3 regions of the Pueribacillus sp. YX66 genome follow, and region 1 is predicted to be linked to each of the others. Evidence: riboswitches for the same ligand, from Rfam matches in the RefSeq annotation. Region 1 holds a riboswitch; each other region holds the start of a gene.
The links. A riboswitch is a leader RNA that binds a small molecule or an ion and turns the genes downstream of it on or off. The one in region 1 is predicted to bind thiamine pyrophosphate.
Positions count from the first base shown of each region.

Region 1 (6,386 bases):
GTGAAAGCACATCACCATCCGCCCCCCTCTCAGTCGATGAAATGAACCGCTACTTAGACTAAAAATTGTGTGGCTGTCTTTTCGGGACAGCCTATTTAAATAAAAAAATAATTTCTTACAAACAATAGTGCTACACAAAAGAGAATGAAGCTACTCCCGAATACAATGTCCATTCTCGTCCACGGTATGACATAATAATAACTCCGTTTCCGACTGCCATCAAAACCTTTTGACTCCATCGCAATAGCAACCCTTTCTGCCTTTCTAATCGCACTTGAGAGTAATGGGATAACGTATCGTTTTGTTTCTTGCAATCGTCCTTTGAGTCCACGTAATTCACCTAATCCCCGAATACGATGGGCCGCACGAACTTGTTGCAATTCCTGTCGAAACATAGGAAAAAAGCGATAAGCTGCCATCATTCCAAATCCGAACCGCGGTGAAAGTTTACAATGCTGGATAAGACTTAACATAAACTTCGTCGGCTCTGTTGTTAGCACAAATAACAAAGACCATGAAATAAAAACAAAAGAACGAAGACCAAGCGATATACCGATCATCAAATTCTCTTTTGCGACAGGCATACTGCCAATATAAAATAAAATCGTTTCCCCACGCTCACTAGGAAAAGCAACATTAATCCAAACAAAACTAAACGCAAATAAACTAAACGGCAACAACAGAAGAAACAAGAAGCGTATAGAAACCCCACCAAAAATTGCTATCACACTTATCGTCAAAACGAACAAAATAAGCGGTGTCCATGGATCAAAAATAAAAATCATCATAAAAATAACTACAAAAACACAAATTAGCTTTAACGTCGGATTGACTCGTTGCAAAAAGTGATTACTTTTTTGGTAATGTTCTAACATATGTACGCCTCTCTTCAATACTTTTCATCCATCGTTCCAATGTAAACGAAAGTGGGACAGTAATTGACGACTCGTGTAATTTATCTTCATTCATAAAAAATGAAACGACATCGCCTGCATACCTAATTGAGCCTTCACGTAGCAAAATTACGTTATCAGCATAGCGATATACTAAGTCCATATCATGCGTAATCATCATAATCGTCTTTCCTTCGGCTTGAAGGTTAACTAGCAGTTTCATAAGTGCTTCTGTATTTACACCGTCTTGTCCAAACGTTGGTTCATCAAGAATTAATAACTGCTGGTCACTGATGAGCATTGTTGCAACCGAAAGTCGTCGCTTTTGTCCTTGGCTTAACGTAAACGGGTTTTGTTGGCGCTGATGGACAAGATGAAAAGTCTTGAGCATTTCATCAACGCGTTTTTTCCGCGCATTTTCTTCCCAACCTAAAATTTTTAGACTGTAAGCAAGCTCTTCTTCCACCGTGTCACAAATAAATTGATGTTCCGGATTTTGAAACACAAAGCCAATTTGTTGCATAATTTCCGATGTCCTCAACTTCGTAACAGGGTACCCATTTAAATAAATATTTCCACTAGTCGGCTTTAAAAGACCGACAATAAGTTGTGCAAGCGTGCTTTTTCCTGTGCCGTTCGGTCCGACAATCGAAACAAACTGACCCGCTTGAATGGAAAAATCAATTTTGTTCAAAATCGACCGATCAGTATAGGCAAATGTAACATTACAAAACTGCAAAATGGGACTCGCTTCGTTATGCTGATTTAACTGTTGCTGCTCATCCACAAACTTATAATCAGCTTGTAATTCAAAACCGAACTTTTTACATTCACGCTCCCATTGTTCTAATGACAATGGAAATTTATCCCATTGAAACCCTTGCTTTTCAAGTTTTTTTGCTGCTTGACAAATATACGGAACCCAAATTCCTTGTTTCACAACCGTGTCATACTCATTCATAAAAATTGTACACGGATCGTCATCAAGTATAATCTGTCCTTCATGATCAAGCATGATAATCCGATCTACATGAGGTAACAAATAATCAAGTTTATGCTCAATCAATACTAATGTTTTACAATACTCTTTCGCTAGGGACAATAACAACGAAAAAATTTCATCAGTACTCATCGGATCTAAATTTGCAGTCGGTTCATCTAAAATAAATAAATCGGCATCCATCGCGATCAAGCAGGCAATCCCTAATTTTTGCTTCATCCCCCCGGACAGCTCTTTTATTTGCGCTTTTCGCCATTCTGAAAGTCCAACGATTTCTAAACTTTTTTCTAGGCGTACTTCCATCTCAGCACGTGACAAACGCAAATTTTCTAAACCGAACAAAATTTCATCTTCAACCGTAAGCATACAAAATTGTGTGTCAGGATCTTGAAAGAGCATGCAAATACGCTCACTCAGTTCACGCGGTGTTTTCTCTATAATTGAGGAACCTAGCATCTCTACTGAACCATTCATTTCTGCTTCAATCGTCCTTGGAATGATGCCATTAAGCGTTAAAGCAAGCGTGCTTTTCCCTGCTCCGCTTGGTCCTAGAATCAAGATGATTTCACCTTTATTAATTGATAAATTGACCCTTTCCAGCACACGCTTGTGCTGAAAAGGATACTGAACCGATACATTATCCATCGTGAGAAATTGCATTCTCTTCCATCCTTTTTTTCTGATTTATTCTTCCTAAAGCAAAATTGTTTAGCACACCGGTACGGCTAAGTGCATCTGCAATTTTTTTACTTCCCCAACCGGCTATAGTTGCACCACTAATAAGCATGGCACCAACCATAAGTACCCGCACACCATATGCAAATTCGCTGTAACCATGAATGAAGAAAAACGTCAAGTAATTCGCAACCATACCAAACATTCCGGCTAACATTAAAACAGGTAGACGATAGCTCCGATAAAGAAAAAGAGCGAAGGTAAGTTCAGCCCCGAGCCCTTGTGTAAAACCGACAATAAGAATAACTCCTGCATTTACAGAACCGACTAGCACTTCTGTTCCTGCCGCGATCATCTCCGCTAAAAGCGCAACCCCTGGCTTGCGAATAATATAGGCACAAAGGACAGGTGCCATAATCCAAACGCCTGAAATGGCTCCATGTGCAATTGGACCGAAAATGCCTTTAATAAATTGACCAAAAATAATCCAAGCGAGATACAGTACACCAAACACAACAGAAATTGATGCAATGACAACTATCTCCCGTAGATTCATAGTTTTTGAACGTTGCAACAAATCCCCCTACTTTCTATACTTTTGTTACTTGTTTTTGTAATAGCCAATTGTGACCGGTGTAAGGCATATTAAAAAACATATATTCTAGCTCACTGCTAATGATAAAATGCTTTTTCAAACGCTCCTTCTCTTCTTCTGACGCTGTTTTTGTAATTTCATCAAACTTTTCCAAATACACGTAAATTCTAGGTTCAGTTTACGCTCCGTAAAACGTAATCCATTCATAGAATAGATAATCTTTATCAGGCTGAAACTCTTCAATTAATCTTTCACCGATATATAAATACACCCATGAACATGGTAACGTAACTGCGATCATTTCCCCTCTTGAGAAATATGGAGCATGTATGTTGTATAATGCTGTGCGATAGGAGCTCCTTATAAATCTTCGTATCTTACTTTTGTAACTTCACAGAAGTTATTTTGCAGGTGAGTTTCTTCACTTAAGATAGAACAGATACTCGTATTAAACATGTGTTGTACACTTTTCCATCCCTAACGGATGATAGCGAATTATCGCATTTAAGTACTCATAATCTTGTTTAATATAATGAATATGTTGCTCTTTCTTCAACTCTCCTTTCCCGATTCCTTGAACAAATGGATGCTTGTAAGTCGCTTCAAAAAAATAATCTGCTTCTTTCCATCTCATTCCCTTTTCCTCCCTAATTTTTTAGAAAACCCACTAAAAAAAGAGCCACTCCGGAAGGGAGCGACTCTACGTATATCGTCTAAATCAGTATTCATTAAACCCACGCACACGTGCACATCACAAAATTGGGCAATGTAATACATAACCTCGTCGACTCCACTTCCCTACGCTGGTACTAACCAGATCAGGTTCAAAGGGATCAAGACAACGTCTTATCTCAGCCAGAACGGCACCCCTAGTGGATTTCCTATTCAATTACTGCCAAGTCTAGCACATCCTTTTAAGAACGTCAAAGATGAATTTGAATTTTTCTGCTTTTCAGTACAATTGAACTAATGGAGAAACTCACTGTAATCTATTAGGTGGCAATGTTAGATTACAATGTTGAATTTCTTTAAAAATATCTTCACCCTCAGGCGTTTATGATTGCTGCTTCAACTGCCCCGTCTGAATGAGGTGTATAAGTCGTTGAATATCTTCTTTTGTCGCTGATTGCTTTTTTTGCTTTAACGTATAACCAATTTGTCCATTTGATTCGATTGTCGCATATTGGACATCAGCAATCGAACTGATCCCCGATTGAAGCAACTGTGCTTCCAATTGATCGACGGTTAGACGAAGCTTTTTTAATTTTTTTCGTCTAATGCCCCGTTTTCAATGACAGGTACTGCTTTCCCCCTAATTAATGACTCGGACTTATTAAAATTTAATCCAATTAATTCAGTTACGACTAAACTTGCAACGAGAACACTAGTAAGAGAAAAGTTGGCCATAATCCATTCCCAGTTATCGGTTGAATTAATAGCGTGCCTAGTGCAATCATAATGACCGTTTGTGGTATCGTCATTTGAGAAATTGACTATTCTACCCCCAAATCGTTACAAAACAGTCGCAACGACAAAAAAAGCGACGTTTGCCATGTTTAGATTCTCCTTATACTGACGACGTTACCTTTTATTGTCCAACTGTGGCAAAATCATATGCATGAAATGTCAGAAAAATACCGTGTAAGCTTTTTCAGTTCATCCACTTTTGTAACGTCTGTTGGTTGCATCGGAATATAAATTTTATTAAATTTCGAAAATCGTATTTCAATTTCATGAAGATACTCTTTTTCCTGCTCTCTTCTTTTTGCTAAAAATTCTCCATCTACATCTTTTGGCAAAACTCGATTCACAATTAAACTGCCTATCGATATATGATGCTTTTTCAATAGATTAATCGCTTTTTCGGTCTCTAAAATTGGTAGCCTTTCTGGATTTAGTACAAAGTAAAAAGACGTCCGGTCTCCATCTAAGAGCCAATCTTTCACTTGCGAAAAACGCTCCCTGCGTTTGTACAACAAATGGTACACATCATCGACCCGTTCATCTCGTTCTTGAACTCCTGCTATATTGTCTAACATTTGCTGCATCTCCTGTGACTTCTTACGTTGCGAGAGCATCCCGTCCATCCACACTTCCATTATTTCAGGCAATGAAAGTAAACGTAGCGTGTGTCCCGTTGGTGCTGTATCGAACACGACGTGAGCATATTCTTTTTCCGCCTCCAACAGAATTTTCGTAAATTCATCAAACAATGCTGCTTCTTCCGCACCAGGAGATACCGCCGCAAAATCAACTTGACGCTCAACCTCTTTTCTCAGATCAGGAGCAGTTAACCTCTCCAAATTTTGTTTCACTTCGTTGAGGTAGCGTTCCACCGCCTCAGATGTATCTAATTCATGTATGCGCAAATAGGGGATAACTTCAGCCTTTCCGATTAAATCAGCCAATGAATGCGCTGGATCTGTCGATACAAGTAGAGTGCGTACTCCTTTTTCTGCTAGAGAAAAGGCAAACGTGGCGGAACACGTCGTTTTCCCGACTCCACCTTTGCCACCAAAAAACGTGATTTCTAATTTTCCAGTGTCCTTTACCGCTTCTTCTTTCTCCCTTTTTTTAAAAAAATTTAACAACAACGAAACCCGTCCAATGGAGATTTTTCCATTCCCATTCTTATATGCCATTCGTGAAAATCTTCCAACATAAACGGGAGAAGTTCGAGCGTATAAAAAGAAGCGGGATTCGGAAGCCCTAATCGCTCTGAATAAATGAGCAGCTTAAATAGATCATCTCTTTTTTGAATTTCACGTTTCATCGTTTGCCGATATGGTGTATAGTACATTTCCGTATAAAAGTGTTTTACATTGTCAGCAAAACTTTGGATTCTTTTCTTCATTGTACAAACTCCTTACTTACGTTGCAGGCGGGATTGGAGCTTGTCGCTCTCGTTTAACCGCTGCAACTCCTTCAAGAATAAGCCAAATGTTTAATGCAAGAATGAATGTGCCGACAATAACGAGTAACGTATTTCCTTCTTTTAAATAGTTAGAAATGTTAATAACCATACTCGTTGCGGTAGCTGTAACGACAACAATCAATGGAATAAGCGCATAAATGAACTTTCTACCTAGACGCCATAAAATAATCGTAATGATTAATAGCGATAAGCCAGCCGTCAACTGATTCGTCGTTCCGAACAACGGCCAAAGCACCATTCCGCCAGCTCCCGGGTTTGAGGGGTCAGCTAAAAAGGCAAGTGCAATAC
Region 1 covers NZ_JBEUEL010000011.1:50,022-56,407, forward strand. Annotated here, with positions in the region: gene ABU914_RS06965 (hypothetical protein) at 1-62, shown strand, start outside; gene ABU914_RS06970 (energy-coupling factor transporter transmembrane component T family protein) at 96-875, opposite strand; gene ABU914_RS06975 (ABC transporter ATP-binding protein) at 850-2,553, opposite strand; gene ABU914_RS06980 (ECF transporter S component) at 2,531-3,142, opposite strand; gene ABU914_RS06985 (hypothetical protein) at 3,159-3,317, opposite strand; gene ABU914_RS06990 (hypothetical protein) at 3,342-3,464, opposite strand; gene ABU914_RS06995 (thiaminase II/PqqC family protein) at 3,612-3,797, opposite strand; TPP riboswitch at 3,942-4,044, opposite strand; gene ABU914_RS07000 (YetF domain-containing protein) at 4,218-4,385, opposite strand; gene ABU914_RS07005 (hypothetical protein) at 4,424-4,570, opposite strand; gene ABU914_RS07010 (ArsA family ATPase) at 4,774-5,757, opposite strand; gene ABU914_RS07015 (cory-CC-star protein) at 5,748-6,017, opposite strand; gene ABU914_RS07020 (carbon starvation CstA family protein) at 6,034-6,386, opposite strand, start outside.

Region 2 (6,386 bases), on a different contig from region 1:
AGAGTAAATACGATTATGATAAAGTTTATGACGAAGAAAAAGCTGAAATTAGTTTGAAAATGAATAAGGAGTGCTAAGTTACGATGAAGAAAACATTAGCAAACTATTCAATGTTTCTCACCGCAACGGTTTTATTATGGATAAAAACGTATTTTGTAAGTAAATTTTATTTTAATATTCCACTTGAAAATAAAATGCAACAATTTATTTTATTAATTAGTCCGATCAGTACTGTACTTTTATTTTTTGGGTTTACTCTCTTTTTCTCAGGTAAAGCAAGAAATCGAATGATCCTATTCATTAGTTTCATAGGTTCAATTATTCTCTATGCCAATATCGTATTTTACCGTTTTTTTAATGACTTTATTACAATTCCAGTCCTTTTTCAAACGAGCAACATGGGGGATTTAGGAAGTAGCATTTTTGAACTCATTAATGTAACTGACATCGTGTTTTTCATTGACGTCATTATTTTGGTCGTTTTAATGAAGTTTATCTCAGCTAAACCAGGTCATGTTACTAAAAAGCAAGTTGCTTCTGTATTTGCAGCTGCGCTTGCGTTGTTTGCTGTTAATCTCGGTCTAGCTGAAACAGAGCGACCTCAATTGTTGACGAGAACGTTTGATAGAGAAATGTTAATAAAAAATATTGGGGTATACAATTACCATATTTACGATATTTTTATGCAATCAAGAGCACAAGCACAGCGGGCATTAGCTGATAGTAGTGAGATTGTTGATATTGAAAACTATGTAAAAGCAAATCGGGTAAAACCGAATGAGAACTTTACGGGAATTGCGAAAGATAAAAATGTATTCGTTATTGTTTTAGAATCAACTCAAGATTTTGTCATCAATAACACAGTTGATGGAGAGGTTATTACACCTTTTCTAAATGAACTCATAACAGAAAGTTATTATTTTCCAAACTTCTATCACCAAACAGGTCAAGGGAAAACATCAGATTCCGAATTTTTATTAGAAAATTCATTGTACCCATTGCCTAGCGGTGCCGTATTCTTTACACATTCGCAAAATGAATATGATGGTATGCCGAAAAAGCTTAAAGAAGAAGGATACTACACATCGGTTTTCCATGCGAATAATAAAAGTTTTTGGAACCGTGACGTAATGTATGATACGTTAGGCTATGATCGCTTTTACGATGTTAATAGTTTTAATGTGACAGAAGAAAACTCAATTGGTTGGGGATTAAAGGACGATGATTTTTTCCAGCAATCCATTAAATATGTAAAAAATTTACCGCAACCTTTTTATACAAAGTATATTACGTTAACGAACCATTTTCCGTTTACATTAGACGAAGAAGACCAATTGATTCCGCCATGGGATTCAAATAGTGGGACATTAAATCGTTACTTCACTACCGTTCGCTATATGGATGAAGCGGTTAAAAACTTCTTTGAACGAATTAAAGAAGAAGGTTTGTATGAAGATTCGATTTTTATTTTGTACGGTGACCATTATGGAATATCTGAAAACCATAATAAAGCAATGAGTCAATTTTTGGAAAAAGAAGTGACGCCGTTTGAAAGTGCGCAATTACAAAAAGTACCTTTTATTATTCATATACCGGGACATGAAGGTAAAGTGATTGACACCGTGGGCGGTCAAATTGACATGAAACCAACGATTTTGAATTTGCTTGGTATTGATGCGCGGGATCAAATTTACTTTGGTAATGACTTATTCTCTGAAGAACGATCTGATTTTGCTGTTTTCCGAGATGGTAGTTTTATTACTAAAGACTACGTATATACGAAAAATATTTGCTATGATAAAGCGACTGGTTTAGAAACAGAAATGGAGCATTGTGAACCTTATAAAGAAAAATCAGAAACCCACTTAGATTTATCTGATCGTATTATTTATGGGGATTTACTTCGCTTTTTCAATAAAGAAGAGCAATTGCTCTTAAAGAATAGTCAAAAATAAGTGAACCCTTTTCATAGGGTTCTTTTTTTTTACTAAAAATCCTCTTCTATACACATTGTGATATATCATTTTTTAAAATCATAGTGTAGTAAAGAAAGTGAGGGGATGTCGATTGAAAATTATCGTTCAAAAAGGTGATACATTATGGCATTATAGTCAATTGTTTGAAGTTCCATTAGTATTAATCATTGACTCAAACCGCCAGTTAAACGCGGAGAATCTACAAATTGGAAGTACAGTGAAGATTCCAGGTTATATTCAGGAAACTTATACGATTCAAAGCGGGGATACGTTTTCATCAATTGCTTACCAACGAAATGTTTCGCTTCAGCAGCTACTCTTTCTTAATCGTGAATTTCATCCAACAAATTTAAAAATCGGAACGTCGATCAAAATACCAATTCGAGTAACGTGGAGGCTTGTTTTAGACTTACAATCATATGATTACGAGAAGATGATGAGCGATCTTAGAAAACTAATAACGGTATATCCGTTTTTACAACGAAATTCAATTGGTGAATCTGTAATGAACAAGCCGATTCCCCAAGTGATTATAGGAAGTGGAATGAAGAAAGTTCATGTAAATGGATCCTTTCATGCAAATGAATGGCTCACGACTCCTTTAATTATGCTTTTTCTTAATGATTATTTACTTGCGCTTACAAATCAATCAAATCTTCGCGGTATAAATATGTTTTCCTTATATACAAATACTCAAATGTCGCTTGTTCCAATGGTGAATCCCGATGGTGTGAATCTCGTTTTAAACGGTGCACCACAAGAGGAACCGTATCGCTCGACCGTTTTAGAACTAAATGAGGGAAGCAGTAACTTTTCTACATGGAAGGCTAACATACGTGGCGTAGATTTAAATAATCAGTTTCCGGCAAGATGGGAAATTGAAAAAGAAAGAAAACCACGGCAACCAGCACCGCGTGATTATCCTGGAGACAATCCTTTAACTGAGCCGGAAGCAATCGCAATGGCAACTTTAACAAGAAATTCGAATTTCAGTCGTGTATTAGCTTTTCACTCTCAAGGGGAAGAAATTTATTGGGGGTTTGAAGGGTTGGAGCCGCCAGAATCAGAAGTTATCGTGAATGAGTTCTCGAGAGTGAGTGGATATGCCCCCATACGTTATGTTGATAGCTACGCAGGCTATAAAGATTGGTTTATTCAAGATTTTCGACGCCCTGGTTTTACGATCGAAGTAGGTAAAGGGGCGAATCCTTTACCAATGTCACAATTTGGTGAAATTTATAATAAAAATTCAGGCATATTATTAGCTAGTTTGTACATGTAGACGTTGTGTTTTAAATCATTTTTTGCAATAATAAACATAAGTCAGTTACAAATTTAATAAAGAGAAAGGCTAGGGGTGCGTGAAGCTGAGAAAAAGGAGTGTTTTCCTTTTACCCTCATTACCTGATCTGGATTATGCCAGCGGAGGGAAGTCGATTATGTGTGATACCATAATCTAGTCTCGTTTGATTATGGTTTTTTATTTTTATAGGGAAGAGAGTTCTTTTTAATTGATGAATATTTTAATTCTATCTGCCATAGCAAAAAATCTCGCCGTTTGGCGAGTTTTCTTTACAACTGTTCAATGCTTGAAAGGGGTGAGCATTTGCTAGATTTTCGACTATATGTCATTACAGGTGAAGAATTTCATCCGAACCGCTCTATGATTGATGTTATGAAAGAATCACTTGAAGGTGGGGCTGATTTTATTCAATTACGCGATAAAAAAAGTTCAAAAAGGCAAATTTTAGAAAAGGCAAGAGCGTTGCGGGAGTTAACGAAACAATATAACGTTCCGTTTATCGTCAATGATCATATTGATATTGCGATCGCCGTAGATGCTGATGGAGTCCATTTAGGACAAGACGATTTGCCTTTACAAGAAGCTCGCCGAATTATTGGAAATAAAATTATCGGCATTTCTACCCATTCAATTGATCAAGCCCGTTCTGCAGAAAAAGGTGGAGCAGATTATATCGGGGTCGGTCCGATTTTCCCAACAAAAACGAAAGAAGATGTCGTTGACCCAGTTACACTCACTTACTTACGCGAAGTTGTCGAAGAAATTAGCATTCCTTTTGTTCCAATTGGAGGAATTAAGCTTCATAACGTAGATGAAGTTCTCGACGCAGGGGGACGAAATGTCTGTGTTGTGAGTGAAGTTGTCGGTAGTTCAGATGTGAAAAAAACGTGTGAAGCGTTTATTAAAAAAATCAAGGCGAGGGAGAATCGATGAAGTTAAAGGTAAATGGAGAAGAACAACAGTTTTCCGAATTAAAAAACGTAACCGATCTCGTGTCGCATTTTAAACTTGAGAATAAGTTGGTTGTCGTTGAAATTGATGGAGAGGTTATCGATCGAAATGAATGGCAGCATACCCGGTTACAAGAAGGAATGTCAATCGAACTTGTACATTTCGTAGGAGGGGGGTAAAAATATGGATACACCATTAAAAATTGACGGAGTCGAACTTCAATCAAGATTATTTTTAGGAACAGGGCGGTTTGCTAACTCTAATGTTCAAAATGATGCGATTGCTGCCTCTGGAACCGAAGTGTTAACGTTTGCAATTCGAAGAGTAAATTTAAATGAGCCGAGTGAAGATGCAATTTTGCAGCATTTGGATTTAGATAATTTCTACTTCCTACCAAACACATCTGGCGCAAAAACGGCTGATGAAGCAGTACGTATTGCTAGACTTGTGAGGGCATCGGGGTTAAGCAATTGGATTAAGGTAGAAATTTGTGCGAATGAAAAGACGCTTCTTCCTGATCCAGTCGAAACGTTAAAAGCGACGGAACAGTTAGTCAAAGAAGGGTTTGTTGCTCTGCCGTACACTTCGGATGATCCGATTTTGTGTAAGCATCTTGAAGAAGTTGGTGCGTCTGCTGTCATGCCTGGAGCTTCACCAATCGGGACAGGATTAGGATTGTTAAATCCGTACAATTTATCACTCATTGTTGAAGAATCGAAAGTTCCTATCATTGTTGATGCGGGAATTGGATCTGCGAAAGATGTTGTCGAGGCGATGGAACTTGGCGTTGACGGCATTTTATTAAATACAGCTGTTGCTGAAGCAAAAGATCCTGTTAAGATGGCAAAGGCGATGAAGTTAGCGGTTGAAGCGGGTCGATACTCATATCACGCTGGCAGAATTGAAAAAAGCCGATATGCCAAAGCATCAAGCGTTACAACGGGATATGTATCAAAGTAAAAGGAGACCTGTCACGCAAGCAATGCTCGTTATTCGCTCAAAAACAAAATTTTCAATGTTGTGACGTGAGAAGATTTGTACAAATGTGAATTGAAGTATATAATAATGCAAATCGTTTGTTTAAAATTGGAAGGAGGAATTAAAAATGCCTGTTTTTAAAGCATTGACGATTGCAGGTTCGGATAGTGGCGGGGGGGCTGGTATTCAAGCTGATTTAAAAACTTTTCAAGAATTAGACGTATATGGTATGAGTGCAATTACTGCAGTTACGGCTCAAAATACACTCGGTGTTCATGGCGTGTATCCACAGATTGTAGAATCCGTTGTGAAACAAATCGAAGCGGTGGCAGTAGACTTAAAACCGGATGCTGTGAAGACGGGGATGCTTTTTTCAAAAGATATTATTGAAGCCGTCGCAGATCAGATAGAAGAACATCAGTTAGAAAATTTAGTGGTTGATCCGGTGATGGTTGCTAAAGGTGGAGATCAGCTTCTTCAAGATGATGCTATTGAAGCCCTTTGTGAAAAACTTCTCCCGAAAGCAACTGTCATTACACCAAACCTGCCTGAAGCTGCGAGGTTAACAAAGGTTGAAAGCATCGAAAATATTTCCGATATGAAAAAGGCGGCAAAACGTATTCATGAACTTGGAGTGAAGCATGTTTTAATAAAAGGCGGACACTTAAGCAGTGAGCAAAAAGCTATTGATTTACTTTACGATGGATTCACGTATTATTCTGTCTCATCTGATCGCATCGATACGAAACATACACATGGAACAGGATGTACGTATTCCGCTGCGATTGCAGCTGAGCTTGCAAAAGGGAATGGCTTGCACAAAGCGGTAAATAAAGCAAAGCATTACATCACTTGCGCGATCCGATATAGCTTAGCGATTGGAAGCGGGGTTGGACCAACGAACCACCGTGGCCATCGTTATGAACAATAAACAAAAAGCTAAATCAACAACTTGATTTAGCCTTTTCGTTTTTTTCTCATCTGATAAGAGATGAGAAAGGGGATTATTCCAAACCAACGAAATGTAAATGGTTCTTTTCGTTCTTTTTTGATTTGTTTATTAACTTTTCTCTCTTCTTTTGAAGAGAGAACGTATTTAAGCATACTTTCGGTTACATACTTAAAATAATCATCGCTCGACATATGATCACCTTAGCTACTAGTTTGTTCAATTTGTT
Region 2 covers NZ_JBEUEL010000002.1:184,924-191,309, reverse strand. Annotated here, with positions in the region: gene ABU914_RS02030 (LTA synthase family protein) at 84-1,955, shown strand; gene ABU914_RS02025 (M14 family metallopeptidase) at 2,068-3,258, shown strand; TPP riboswitch at 3,320-3,424, shown strand; gene thiE (thiamine phosphate synthase) at 3,583-4,212, shown strand; gene thiS (sulfur carrier protein ThiS) at 4,209-4,409, shown strand; gene ABU914_RS02010 (thiazole synthase) at 4,414-5,190, shown strand; gene thiD (bifunctional hydroxymethylpyrimidine kinase/phosphomethylpyrimidine kinase) at 5,336-6,139, shown strand; gene ABU914_RS02000 (YqzE family protein) at 6,166-6,351, opposite strand; gene ABU914_RS01995 (shikimate kinase) at 6,377-6,386, opposite strand, start outside.
Region 2: linked by a shared signal. The riboswitch ahead of thiE (thiamine phosphate synthase) and the one ahead of ABU914_RS06995 (thiaminase II/PqqC family protein) in region 1 are both predicted to bind thiamine pyrophosphate.

Region 3 (6,386 bases), on a different contig from region 1:
AGCTTGAGCATCAATTGAAAGATGCTGGTGTAAAAATCCTTATTTGCGTGAATCTCGTGCATCCGCGAGTCATGAAAGTAAAAGCGAATACGTCTTTGGAACACATTATTGTCACAAGTATAAAAGATTACTTGCCGTTTCCAAAAAATTTATTGTATCCGCTCGTTCAGAAAAGAGATTATCCTGATTTGAAATTAGACATTCAGTACAATGAGACGATGCATCGATTTACTGACCTCATAAAAAGAGGAGCAACAAATGAAATCTCGCTCGACATCGAGCCGAAAAAAGACGTTGCTCTTTTGCAATATACGGGAGGAACGACGGGGCTTGCTAAAGGGGTAGTTTTAACTCACTTTAATTTGACGGCAAATACTCAACAATGTCGTGCTTGGGTATATAAGATGGAAGATGGGAAAGAACGAGTACTCGCAATACTGCCTTTTTTCCACGTATATGGGATGACAGTTGCTATGAACTTGTCGATTATGAGTAGATCAAAAATGATTATTATGCCGAAATTTGATCCGCTTGATACGTTAAAAACAATTCAAAAACAAAGACCAACATTATTCCCTGGAGCACCGACGATGTATATCGGACTAGTAAACCACCCTGAAATTAATAATTATGATTTATCTTCAATCGATGCGTGTATTAGTGGTTCTGCTGCTTTACCTGTCGAAGTGCAACAGAAATTTGAGGAAATCACGAAAGGGAAGCTTGTTGAAGGGTATGGATTAACGGAAGCGTCACCAGTCACACATGCGAATTTCATTTGGGGAAATAGAGTATCTGGAAGTATCGGCGTACCTTGGCCAGACACGGATGCTAAAGTGATGAAAGAAGACGGCAAAGAAGCTGAAGTCGGTGAAATTGGGGAACTCGTTATCAAAGGTCCACAAGTGATGCAAGGATATTGGAACCGCCCTGAAGAAACGGCTGAAACATTGAAAGACGGTTGGCTGTATACAGGTGATATGGCGTACATGGATGAAAAAGGCTATTTTTATATCGTTGATCGTAAAAAAGATATGATTATCGCTGGTGGATTTAACATTTACCCTCGTGAAATTGAGGAAGTACTATACGAACACGAAGCGATACAAGAAGCGGTCGCTGTCGGAGTGCCTGATGAGTACCGTGGAGAAACGGTGAAAGCATTTATCGTATTAAAAGAAGGCAAGCAAGTCACAGAAAAAGAATTGGATGAATATTGCCGGAAACATTTAGCGGCCTACAAAGTTCCAAGACTTTATGAATTCCGTGATGAGCTTCCGAAAACGATGGTCGGAAAAGTATTGCGTCGCGCATTGCTAGAAGAAGAAAAACAAAAAGCGAACAAATAGTTGGATTTTGAATTTATTAATTATTTTTAAGCAATAATGAGTGATTATTCATTCAGTCTTTAATATAAAAACTCGAAATGGCAGAGCACGTTCCATTTCGAGTCTTTTTCTTAGATGATCAATAAAATTTGGAATTGGTTGTATTGTCGCTTTCCCAGGTCTGCTCAAACAAGTTCAAGGGGGTGAAGTTCTAATTTCCGATTGATGAACCCAAAAGTCGTCATCCCCTTTTCTTAAAAAAAGGTAGCAAGCTATATATATATCCTGAACTATTCATAGAAATTAATCGGCGTTCTAGTAATGCTTATTTATCAAGTGGTCTGGATAAATTGGCTATGCACCAAATAAATGAAAAAAGAATCCGTTTCTGTTAAAGTTAAATCACCACAAAATAACCACAGAAAGGATTCTTATAATGGCTACTTTATCGGATTTAACTCTCAATTTCAATCGTCAAATTAAATTGTCAAATAATGGAGGTTCCCTTTCCTCAGATACGGGCGAATTCCTCTTTAGGGAATTCGATGAAACAATAGGGTTTTCAAAGACATTAACTCAACGTCTAGATCTAAAAGATGAAAGGCTGTACCATTTCCATTCGAATGAAAATTTACTTCGTCAAAAGATTTATCAAATCATTGCCGGATATTCCGAAGACGATGCTGCTGATCAATTGACGAATGATCCCGTTTTTACACAAATCATTGGAACAGAAGCATTAGCCTCCCAACCTAGTTTGTCTCGTTTTTTCGCTCGATTTGATCCCGAATCCATTGTGCAATTAAATCAAGCCAATCAAGAACAGCTAGACAAAGTACATCAATTCAGAAAATCAAAGGCACTCATCATCGATTTGGACTCAACACATGCTGACACGTATGGAGAACAAGAGTCTTCAGCGTACAATTCCCATTACGGCACAGTCGGTTTCCATCCAATGGTTGCTTTCGATGGTATAACAGGTGATTTTCTAAAAGCCCAACTGCGACCGGGAAATGTTTATACTTCAAATGGCGTTGTGGACTTTGTAAGACCCCTTATCGAACATTATAACGAGAAATTTCCAGAGACGATCCCATTCTTGCGCGGAGATAGTGGTTTTGCTGTTCCTGCTCTATATGATTTATGTGAAGGTGAGTCGGTCTATTACGTGATTCGTTTGAAATCTAATGCGATTTTGCAACGTCTCGCCGATGAACTACACCCTGCGACCGCACCATCTGATACAACAAAAACAGAGTGTTATTATGAGGAAACCGAATATCAAGCAAAATCATGGTCTAAGCCAAGAAAAGTAATCATCCAATCCGTTCGTCCTGCTGGCGAATTGTTTTTCACACATTCATTCTTTGTAACGAACTTGATCGACGCATTTTCTCCAAAAGATATCGTTAGGTCGTACCAGAAAAGGGGCACGATGGAAAACTATATCAAGGAAGCCAAGCATGGATTTGGTTTCGACAAAATGAACAGTCACTCTTTCCAGGTAAACGAAGCAAAGATGATGTTGAGTCTGTTAGCGTATAACCTAACGAATTGGCTACGCACGCTGTGTTTCCCAGAAGGGCAAAAAAGAGTGCAGATTGAAACGATACGTACAAGAATCATCAAAGTGGCTAGTAAGTTAGTGAAGTCAGGACGATCCCTTTACTTTAAATGGTCCTCTAGTTTTGTGTACCAAGAATTCTTTTGGAAAATACTTCGGCGAATTCAACAACTAAAGCTAGAATAAACCATTCTAAACCTCTTTTTAAAAAATCTAATGTTAGACCAAGGGAGTAGTATACCCAAAAACAGGAATTTTTCGGGCTATCAGATAAATCTTTACCAAAATTTGAAAAACTCTCTTAGTTAGTGCCAACGGAACAAAAAAATGATATCTTTACCTCAATTAATGCCTCCATGAGCAAGGTGTGAATAAATCAGGTATATATCACCTTAGCTCAATATAGCCATGCATAACACAAGCGATAAAAACGTATATGGAGACATATTTTATCGGTACGTTAGCAATGAACGGTCGATTTCAGAAACAGATTTTTTGCCTGATAGCGCCATCGTTAAATCAAAGTCAGCGAGCAAATTACGTATCACTTCTTCCACGCCTTTTTGTCCGGAAACGGCGAGCCCGTAAATATATGGACGTCCAATTAAAACAGCCGAAGCACCGAGTGCTAACGCTTTCAAAATATCCGAACCTCGTCGTATTCCACTATCCATAAGAAGCGGGATTCGACCTTGTGTGACTTGAGAAACTTCAGTAAGCGCATCAAGTGCTGAAATGGCTCCACTTACTTGCCTTCCGCCGTGGTTTGAAACGATGATACCATTGGCACCATGGTACATTGCAAGTTCAGCATCACCAGGATGTAAAATTCCTTTCAAGACGATTGGCAATTGCGTATGTTCACGAATAAAAGCTAAATCTTTCCACGTTAAGCTCGCATTCGAAAAAATTCGTAAAAAATATTGAACGGCTCCCATTACATCTTCTTCCGGACTTTTCTTAAGTTTTGAACGAAATGCAGGGTCTGATAAATAGTTTGCAATTCCTTCTGCTTGCAAGAAAGGCAAGTATGCATTTTCTAAATCTTCTTCTCTCCAACTCAGCATTTGTGTATCAAGTGTGATGACAATGGCCGAATAGCCTGCTTGTTCTGCTCGTTTTAACATGCTTGCTGTGACATCTTCGTCTTTTCCCCAATACAGTTGAAACCATTTTGGCTTATCACCTATCGCTTTAGCAATGTCTTCCATAGAACGCGAAGAGGCTGAACTTGTAATAAACGGGACATTCATCTCTGCTGCTGCTTTGGCTGATGCAATTTCAGCATCGTCATGGACGATCGATTGCACCCCAATCGGTGCAAGCAACAAAGGATAGGGGAATGTTTGTCCTAAAATGGTTACGGACATATCGCGTGTATCGACATCGTTAAACATTCGTGGTGTAATCGACCAACGTTGAAAAGATTCAAGATTGGCTTTCATCGTATCGCCTGCGCCCGCTCCACCTGCGACATACCAAAACGGACCGTCTTCTAACTTTAAACGTGCTTGTTGTTCCCATCTTTCAACGGAGACTGGTAATTTCTTTTCATTTTTCATTCGCTGATAATGTTGCGCTTGTACAACGTTTCCAAATCCTGGCATATGTTATAACCTCCAGTTTGTGTAGAAGTGGTATATGTTTTGCATTCGATTGGATGAATAAAAATCCTCTTTTATTTTGAGAATCTCGTATGTATTTGGTTTGGTTATACTAATTGAATACTTGAATCACTAGGGGAGCATTTTTGCTGAGAGAGAGGAATCTTGTCCCTTTGAACCTGATCTAGGTCATACTAGCGTAGGGAAGTGGTAAAGCTTTTATTGAGCAAATTTTTTGCCATTCCCTTTTCTTGTGGAATGATTTTTTATTTTGTGCTTCTTCCTCGTTTCGAGTATTCAAAACATATAAAGGAGAAGTGATTATGATGCAATTTAGTGATAGGCTTTTTAAAACCGTTGAACCGATTTGGAACAGTTATTTGAAACACCCTTTTGTAAAAGGTATTGGTAAGGGGACTCTTGAGAAGGAAAAGTTCATTTACTATATATGAAGCAAGATTATGTATACTTAATCGAGTACTCGCGAGTATTTGCCATTGGAAGTGCAAAAGCAAATGATTTGAAAACGATGGCAATGTTTGCGAATTTACTTCACGGGACGATGAATTACGAAATGGATTTGCATTGTGAGTATGCGCGGAAATTTGGGATTTCAAATGAAGAGTTGGAAGCGACTAAACCATCGGCAACGATGACGGCATACACGAGTTATATGCTTTCTTAAGCACAGTTAGGCGGGGTTGAAAATGCTGTTGCAGCCGTGCTTGTTTGCGCTTGGAGCTATAATTGGATTGGGAAAGAACTAGCGACATGGCCTGGTGTATTAGAACATGAATTGTACGGTAATTGGGTGAAAATGTATTCTTCTGATGGGTTTACAAAAATTGCGAACGATTGTATCGAATTAATCAATGGCATCTTAAAAGGTAAGTCAGAATCTGAATTCAAACGATTAGAAGAGATTTTCGTTAATACAAGTTGTTTTGAGTATATGTTTTGGGATATGGCTGAAAATGTATCGATGTGTCCGACTCCTTGAAAGTCTTTAAATAAAAAGTGAAGAAGAGGCGTTTGCACGTAGCCGCTTATTTGGCTTGTGAACGCCTTTTTTAGATCAATGCGGAAACTGCGTTGTCATATAGTTTGAGAATTGTTGATGAGACTGTTGCAACTGCTGACCCGTCGCAGCGTCCATTTTGTACCATCCTTTTTGAAACATAATGTTAAAAATCTCACGCTGGCAGTTTTGTGTTTCTGTGTAAATGGAGAGGATGTCTTCGTATAATGCAGCATGACTCGCTTCATTTAATGCCGTATCATACCCATCCGTCATATATTTTTCCGTTGCTAGCATGTCATTAATCCGATCCCGGTCGTTCATCTCAGGAGTTTTCGGTACTTGTGTATTCGGATTTTGAATTTTATTGCTATTGTTCGATTGCATCGTAAACCTACCTCTCTTATATTAGTTTTGCTGTGATTGTATTGTTGGCATTGACTGCGCGTTCAAATGTGTTAGCAGTTTTTCATAATGGCGTTGATGCATTTGGCCAGCTTTTTCAATCGCAAGTTTGATCTCTTGGTCCGCACATTCATTAGCAAAATGATACGCTTTTTTCATCGCGAGCAAATTCCAAGACAACATGTCAGTGACATAAAGATGATCTTTTGTTGACATAACGTTTGGCGGTTGTGGCATAATATTTTGTCCTGCTTGTGAAGATTGCATTTGATTCGTATTCATTAATTTCCCTCCTCTAAAAAATGGGTTAGTCTTAATCGAGATATTAACAAGCCTTTCTTTGAACTATTCTTTACTTTGTTTGCCGATTCTATGCTTATAAAAAATGAATAAATATCTTAAACAGTTATACGAAACGATGCTATTCAATGCCCTTGTCTAAATAAGACGCTTTTCGACAATCG
Region 3 covers NZ_JBEUEL010000001.1:96,128-102,513, forward strand. Annotated here, with positions in the region: gene ABU914_RS00495 (AMP-binding protein) at 1-1,349, shown strand, start outside; gene ABU914_RS00500 (IS1380 family transposase) at 1,765-3,081, shown strand; gene ABU914_RS00505 (lactate 2-monooxygenase) at 3,345-4,502, opposite strand; TPP riboswitch at 4,624-4,722, shown strand; partial or broken gene tenA (thiaminase II) at 4,826-5,499, shown strand; gene ABU914_RS00515 (spore coat protein) at 5,575-5,904, opposite strand; gene ABU914_RS00520 (hypothetical protein) at 5,926-6,204, opposite strand.
Region 3: linked by a shared signal. The riboswitch ahead of tenA (thiaminase II) and the one ahead of ABU914_RS06995 (thiaminase II/PqqC family protein) in region 1 are both predicted to bind thiamine pyrophosphate.